2 linked regions of the Arenibacter algicola genome follow. The protein of the gene in region 1 interacts with the protein of each later gene in a pairwise test. Links are inferred from orthologs where the notes say so. Each region holds a gene or a part of one and is shown in the gene's direction. Other genes may lie near its edges.

Evidence for each region.
Region 2: the proteins of U735_RS0123745 (region 1) and dnaE interact in binary tests that used the Escherichia coli proteins (3 or more experiments, as listed by UniProt). The link is inferred for Arenibacter algicola from one-to-one orthologs.

Annotation. Positions count from the first base shown.
Region 1 is NZ_JPOO01000003.1:3,062,376-3,065,319, reverse strand. The notes cover bases 8-2,879. They hold U735_RS0123745 (methionine aminotransferase), read left to right. Parts: upstream 8-800; coding sequence 801-1,958; downstream 1,959-2,879. Other genes in these bases: U735_RS0123740 (GNAT family N-acetyltransferase), read right to left, coding at 1,986-2,501; U735_RS0123750 (very short patch repair endonuclease), read left to right, coding at 297-770; U735_RS0123755 (succinate dehydrogenase/fumarate reductase iron-sulfur subunit), read left to right, coding at 8-185. Outside these bases: more of U735_RS0123755, read left to right, coding at 1-7. UniProt on the Escherichia coli protein: Shows aminotransferase activity with methionine and histidine as substrates, and to a lesser extent also with phenylalanine.
Region 2 is NZ_JPOO01000001.1:339,209-344,245, forward strand. What follows is about bases 4-4,968. They hold dnaE (DNA polymerase III subunit alpha), read left to right. Parts: upstream 4-331; coding sequence 332-4,768; downstream 4,769-4,968. Other genes in these bases: U735_RS0101435 (ferritin-like domain-containing protein), read left to right, coding at 4-177; trxA (thioredoxin), read left to right, coding at 4,929-4,968. In the rest of the region: more of U735_RS0101435, read left to right, coding at 1-3; more of trxA, read left to right, coding at 4,969-5,037. UniProt on the Escherichia coli protein: DNA polymerase III is a complex, multichain enzyme responsible for most of the replicative synthesis in bacteria. This DNA polymerase also exhibits 3' to 5' exonuclease activity. The alpha chain is the DNA polymerase catalytic subunit.

The DNA of each region.
Region 1 (2,944 bases):
TACTTCCACAAGGACAGGTAGAAGCAACAGACCGAGTTAAAAATATGGTTGCCCAAATGGATTTGGAAGGATTTGGAAACTGTACCAATACCGGTGCATGTGAGGTAGAATGTCCAAAAGGAATTTCCTTGGAAAACATTGCCCGTATGAACAGGGAGTATTTCAGTGCCAGTATAAAAGGCTAGTACGATAATACGGATTAAAATATAATTTATTAGATACAGAAACAGACCCCATCCCTTTTCAGGAATGGGGTTTTTCTATGCCTAGATCTTAAAAATCCAGTATCTTTAAGTATGCCAAAAGAATATAAGGAAGAACGGATAATAGTTCCACGTTTTAATGAAGAGTCCGGTTTCTATACCACGCCGCAACGCTCCAAGATGATGGGAAAGATCAAAGGAAAGAACACCATCCCCGAATTGAAATTTAGAAGGGCATTATGGGCGGAGGGTTATAGATACAGGATAGACTATAAGAATTTGATCGGGAAACCGGATATAGTCCTAAAAAAGTATAAAACCGTTATTTTCATTGATGGGGAATATTGGCACGGTTATAATTGGGAGGAAAGGAAACAAAAAATTAAAACCAACAAAGAGTTCTGGATTCCAAAAATTGAACGTAATATTCAACGGGATAAGGAAGTAAACCACGAGCTACAACAATTGGGCTATACCGTTTTTAGATTTTGGGAGAGGGAAATCAAAAAAGAACTGGAACAATGTCTAAACAAGGTAATTGTCCATTTACAATCACAGCATTCCTAACCTACTTATAAAAATCTTAAACGCTCTTCAATGCCCAAGTATAAACACAAAATATCCTCCAAGCTTCCCAAAGTAAAAACTACGATTTTTACCACAATGGGGCAATTGGCACAGAAACACAGTGCCATAAATCTTTCCCAAGGTTTCCCCAATTTTGAGCCCGATCCTTCCTTGATAGATTTGGTTACACTGGCCATGAAACAAGGGTACAATCAATACGCACCTATGGCAGGGGTAATGGAACTGCGAGAAATGATCTCAGAAAAAATTGAACAATTATATGGCAGGCACTATCATCCGGAAAGTGAAATAACCGTAACCATCGGAGCCACACAGGCCATTTTTACCATCATTACGGCCTTTATTGGCAGTAATGACGAGGTAATAGTAATTAAACCGGCATACGACTGTTATGAACCTGCCATTGAAGTAAACGGGGGAGTTCCCGTTTTTGTTCAACTAAACAATACCGATTTTAAGATAGATTGGGAGGTTTTCCGCTCCAAAATTACACCTAGGACCAAAATGGTCATTATAAACACACCACACAATCCCAGTGGTACCATTATCTCCAAAGAGGATATGCTTGAATTGCAAAGGAGTCTCGAAAATACCGATATAATTGTTATAAGTGATGAAGTATACGAGCATATCACTTTTGACGGCCACGAGCATGAAAGTGCTTCAAAATATAATGGCCTTGCCTCCCGCACCTTTGTATGCGGTTCCTTTGGAAAAACCTTTCATATTACCGGCTGGAAAATGGGATATTGTGCGGGTCCGGCCGAACTGATGCTCGAATTCCGAAAAACCCATCAATTCAACGTGTTTAGCGCGGACCATGCCGTTCAAAAAGCTCTGGCCACATATTTAAAAAACCCTCAACACTATTTGGGTTTAAACCAATTTTATCAAGAAAAGCGGGATTTATTTCTTCAAGGATTATCTACCTCAAGGTTCAAAATAAAACCTTCCCAAGGTACTTATTTTCAATTAGTGGATTATAGTGATATTACCCAAGAACCGGACGAAGTCTTTGCCGAACGCCTGGTAACGGAACACAGAATAGCCAGCATTCCCATTTCCGGGTTTAACACTAAAGGGATCGACAATCGCTTAATAAGATTCTGTTTCGCCAAAACCAACGAAACTCTGGAAAAGGCCACCGAAATTCTCAGCAAGCTTTAAATAAAATAATTTTGTGAAAAACCTCGTTTAAATATCCAGCCGCAATAGCCAATCCGTTTGCTCATCATTACCTATAAAATAAGGATGGCTCCCAAACTTATAGAACCCCAATCTTTGATAAAATTTAATGGCCTTGGGATTGTGTTCCCAAACACCAAGCCACACATAAGACCTATTTTTAGCTTTGGCCATGGATATTACCTGCCCCAGTATCCACTCCCCAATTCCCTGGCCCTGAAATTCGCTCAATACATAGATACGCTCCAACTCTATGGAATTGATGTCCTTAATATCGGATTGGGCTTCATTTTCATTCAGCTTTATGTATCCCACCAAACTGGAATCCTTATAAATAAAATAATAGGATGAATTAATATCCTGAAGTTCCTTTAAAAGCCTTTCCTCGCCAAAAGCAGAATCAAGGTATTCCTTAAAATCCTCCGGCTTATTGTCCTTTTCAAAAGCATCTATAAAGGTCCTTTTGCCCATATTGGCCAAAACTCCCAAATCGTTAATGGTACACAGCCTCAAATGTAGTTTCATGCTTTACTTTCCTTCTTAAAATTACGATTTTCAACTAGATTGAAAACAAAAAAGGGAGCACTACTTTATAGTAGTGCTCCCTTTGTAAACTTTTGATTTATGCTATAGCATAAATAATTTTTTTGTCAATCTTACAATGCCCGTGAAAAAGTCATTTCGATAAACTTGAATTTCTTTTTGAGCGCGGGGGTGGTTAATTTGGGCTTCCATAGTAATTAAGGTTTAGTAGTTGTTAAATTTGGGGTTTAACTTCTGTTATTAAATGCAATATAATTCAGATTAACGCAACATTTAAAAAATTGTTGTGAAATATACAGTAATTGTTGTCTGCGCATAAAAATAGTTATTTTGATCGATATATATGTTTTCCAAAATGTTAAATAGAGACTGTACATTTAAATGTGACTTAAGATGAAAATTCTATAAAATCTGACACACTTAAT
Region 2 (5,037 bases), on another replicon or contig:
GAACAACTGCTGGAAGAAGTAGAGCGTGGGGAAAAGGCAAGTCTTGAGGAATATAATGAGATTTTATATGATAAGGGAGTTGTACTTCCGCCATCCACGGAGAGTATGTTGAAAAGACATAGGGATGCCATTAAATCTTCATTGACTGTGGCCAATATCCATGAGCGAATAGCGTAGGACCTAATATTTTATAAATAGTATATTGGAACCAGATGGAAACATCTGGTTCTTTGCTTTTGGCAACGTTGATAACTCCTAATAAATGCCCTTTCCCTTTAAGTGCTATTTCCTTATTTTTACCACTTCCAATCCCATCACATAAACCCGCTCTATGTACCTTATTTTTGATACGGAAACCACTGGATTACCCAAACGTTGGGATGCCCCTTATACGGACACCGACAATTGGCCGCGCTGTATACAAATTGCCTGGCAGTTGCACGATGCTATGGGCAATTTGGTGGAAAGCCAGGACTATTTGGTGCAGCCGGATGGTTTTAATATTCCCTACGATGCGGAACAGATTCATGGGATTTCTACGGAGTTGGCACAGCAACAAGGGGTTCCGATCGGGGAGGTATTGGAAAAATTCAACGCGGCACTTTCCAAAACCAAGTTTGTTGTAGGCCAGAATGTGGGATTCGATCTAAACATTATGGGTGCCGAGTTCCACAGGTACCAGGTTGAAAATTCCTTACAGGAATTGCCGGTGTTGGATACCTGTACCGAGCATACAGCTCAATTATGTCAGATTCCTGGTGGACGTGGCGGTAAGTTTAAATTACCGACCTTAACGGAACTGCATCAATACTTGTTCGGTGAACCTTTTGGAGAAGCGCACAATGCTACAGCCGATGTGGAGGCTACTACCCGTTGCTTTCTTGAACTGGTGCGTAGAAATGAATATACGGCCGAGCAATTGGATGTGAAGCCCGATTATTTTAAAAATTTCTCCGAGGCCAATCCGCAAGAAATACAATTAATAGGTTTAAAGCACATCAACCTAAAAAAGGCATCAAAAAAAATAGCCGATGCCTTATGGGAGAAAGATTCTGGTGGAATTTCCAAGGAGGAAATAAAGGAAAATTTGGCCACTTTGGAAACGGCAAACTTTGCCCATCTCCATAATCATACACAGTTTTCCATTCTACAATCTACCATTAGTATTCCCGCGCTGATCTCTGCCACAGCAAAAGCTAAAATGCCGGCGGTGGCCATGACGGACCACGCGAATATGATGGGGGCCTTTCATTTTGTTAATGGGGTCATTAACCATAATAAGGGGGTTGTTGCCAGAAACGAAGAAAATTTAAAGCGCTATGAAGCCACTGTAAACGGAACCTTGGAAGAGGGGCAGGAGCCACTACAGGAACTTCCGGAACCAGAGGTGGAGATTACACCGATTATAGGGTGCGAATTTCAAGTTTGCGAGGATCACACCAATAAATCCCAGAAGGATAATGGGTATCAAATAGTAATGCTTGCCAAAAACAAAAATGGATATTTAAATTTGGCAAAAATGTCGTCCATTGCCTTTGTGGATGGGAAGTATTATGTTCCGCGTATAGATAAAAAGGTGATAGAACAGTACAAAGAGGATATCATTGTACTTACCGGAAACCTTTACGGGGAAGTGCCCAGTAAAGTTTTAAATGTTGGGGAGAACCAGGCGGAGGAAGCCTTACTTTGGTGGAAGGACACTTTTGGGGATGACCTGTATATGGAAATTATGCGTCACGGTCAGGAGGATGAAGATCGTGTAAATCAGGTCTTGATCCAGTTTGCCCAAAAGCACAATGTAAAATTGGTTGCCACCAACAACACCTATTATCTGGAAAAGGAGAATGCGCATGCACATGATATTTTGCTTTGTGTAAAAGATGGTGAAAAACAGGCCACTCCTATAGGTCGTGGCCGGGGTTACCGATATGGCCTGCCCAATAAGGAATATTACTTTAAGTCCTCTGATGAAATGAAGGACCTGTTCAAGGATATTCCTGAAGCCATTACCAACATTCAGGAAGTAATAGATAAGGTAGAAACATTTACCCTTGCCCGCGATGTCTTATTGCCTGCTTTTGATATTCCGGAAGAATTTAGGTTCGAAGAGGATAAATTGGATGGTGGAAAACGTGGGGAGAATAAATATCTCCGACATATCACCTATGAAGGGGCTAAAAAGAGATATGGTGAAATTACCCCTGAAATTGATGAGCGACTCGATTTTGAGCTTAAGGTAATTGAGAAGACCGGATATCCTGGTTATTTCCTGATCGTAGAGGATTTTATTAGGGCCGCACGTAATATGGATGTGTCCGTTGGTCCCGGTCGGGGATCCGCAGCAGGTTCCGCAGTTGCCTATTGTTTATGGATAACCAATTTGGACCCTATTAAGTACGATCTGCTTTTTGAGAGATTCCTAAATCCAGATCGTGTGTCCATGCCCGATATCGATATTGACTTTGATGATGAAGGCCGTGGAAGGGTAATGGACTATGTAATAGATAAATACGGTTCCAATCAGGTGGCCCAGATCATTACCTATGGTACCATGGCGGCAAAGTCATCTATCAGGGATACGGCACGTGCCTTGGATCTGCCGTTGGGGGATGCGGACCGTATGGCCAAGCTGATTCCCAATATGTCCAAGTTGAAAAAGATTATTGGGGTCGATGAAAAAACCTTAAAAGAAAAATTCAATAGCGAGGAACTGATCAAGATCAACGAGTTGCTGGCTATTTCCGAAGGTGAAGGCCTGGAGTCGGAAACCCTTAACCAGGCTTATATATTGGAAGGATCGGTGCGTAACACCGGTATACATGCCTGCGGGGTAATTATTACCCCTGATGACATTACCAAGTTCGTTCCTGTTGCCTTGGCGAAGGACTCCGATATGTATTGTACCCAGTTCGATAACTCTGTGGTAGAAAGTGCAGGCTTGCTAAAAATGGATTTCTTGGGGTTAAAAACTTTGACCTTGATCAAGGATACCGTTAAAATAGTAAAGGCCAAACACGGTATAGAATTGGATCCGGAGAATTTTCCCTTGGATGATGAAAAGACATACGAGCTTTTCCAGCGTGGGGAAACCGTTGGGGTGTTCCAGTATGAATCCCCCGGGATGCAAAAACACATGAGGGCTTTAAAACCTACCGTTTTTGCGGATCTTATTGCCATGAACGCCTTGTACCGTCCCGGTCCAATGGAATACATTCCCAGTTTCATAGCCCGTAAGCATGGTACCGAGGAAATTATATATGACCTGGATGCCTGCGAGGAGTATTTGGCAGAAACATACGGCATTACAGTCTACCAGGAGCAGGTAATGCTCCTCTCGCAGAAGTTGGCCGATTTCACCAAGGGTGAGGCCGATGTTTTGCGTAAGGCGATGGGGAAAAAGCAGAAGTATGTCCTGGATAAGATGAAGCCGCAATTTATAAAGCAGGCTTCGGAGAAAGGACATGCCGTAGACAAGCTGGAGAAAATCTGGAAAGATTGGGAAGCATTTGCGGCCTACGCCTTTAACAAGTCGCACTCTACCTGTTACGCATGGATTGCCTACCAGACCGCCTATTGCAAAGCGCATTACCCTGCGGAATATATGGCCGCGGTACTTTCCAATAACATGAACGACATAAAGCAGGTTACCTTCTTTATGGAAGAGTGTAAGCGTATGGGATTACAGGTATTGGGGCCAGATGTAAACGAATCCTACTATAAGTTTGCCGTAAACGATGCCGGTGCGGTCCGTTTTGGCATGGGGGCCGTAAAAGGTGTTGGCCGGGGTGCGGTGGAAACCATAGTTGAGAACAGAAAGAAAGACGGACCTTATAAATCTGTTTTTGATCTGGCCAAACGAATAGATCTAAGGGCGGCCAATAAAAAGGCCTTTGAGAACCTGGCGGTTGCCGGAGGCTTCGATTCATTTGGGGATACTCATAGGGCGCAGTATTTTTATGATGAGGGGGACGGAATTACCTTTTTGGAAAAAGCCATGAAGTATGGGGCCAAATTTCAAGAGAATGAAAATTCATCACAAGTTAGTCTGTTTGGTGAAGCCAGTGATGTTCAGATTCCGGAACCTGTGGTCCCGCCCTGTGAGGAATGGGGCACCATGGGAAAATTGAGAAGGGAAAAAGAAGTAGTGGGAATCTATATTTCCGGTCACCCCTTGGACGATTTTAATGCAGAGATTAAGGCCTTCTGCAATGCGAGCCTTTCCAATTTAAATGATTTGGAGGCTATAGTAAATAGAGAGGTCTCCTTTGCCGGGGTAATTACCGATGTGCAGCACCGGGTTTCCAAAAATGGCAAGGGATGGGCCATGTTTACCATGGAAGATTATACGGATACCTTTGAATTTAGAATGTTCGGGGAGGAGTATTTAAAATATCGTCATTTCCTGATGATCAATTCTTTTGCATATGTCAAGGTGTTTGTACGTGAAGGTTGGATGAACCGAGATACCGGAAAAAAAGGAGATCCCAGGATGCAGTTTAATATGATTATGATGCTGCAGGACGTTATGGAAACCTTTGCCAAAAAACTCACCATTAAGTTGGATATATCACAATTGAAGGAGGAAAGCATATTGGACCTTAAGGATACGTTGGTATCGCATAAGGGCGATCATCCACTTAGTTTTGTGGTGTATGAGATGGAGGAGCAGATAAAGGTAAACATGACCTGTAGAAAACAAAAAATCCAAATATCAAGTGAATTGCTTCTTCAGCTCAATGAAAAAGACGTACATTACAAGTTGAACTAAAGGTTTTAAACTAATATTATGGTCAAAATTCCACGCAAGTGCAATGTGATTAAAAAGAATAGGTTTTATCAATTTAGCCATAGTCAAAACGAATATAATCTTAGTAAGGAAAAGGCAAAATAATTGTCTAAATTTGTATAATATTTAAAAATAACGAAACATGGCATTAGAAATAACAGATGCTACTTTTGATGAGGTAGTTTTAAAAAGTGATAAACCAGTAGTAGTGGATTTTTGGGCAGCATGGTGTGGTCCTTGTAGAATGGTAG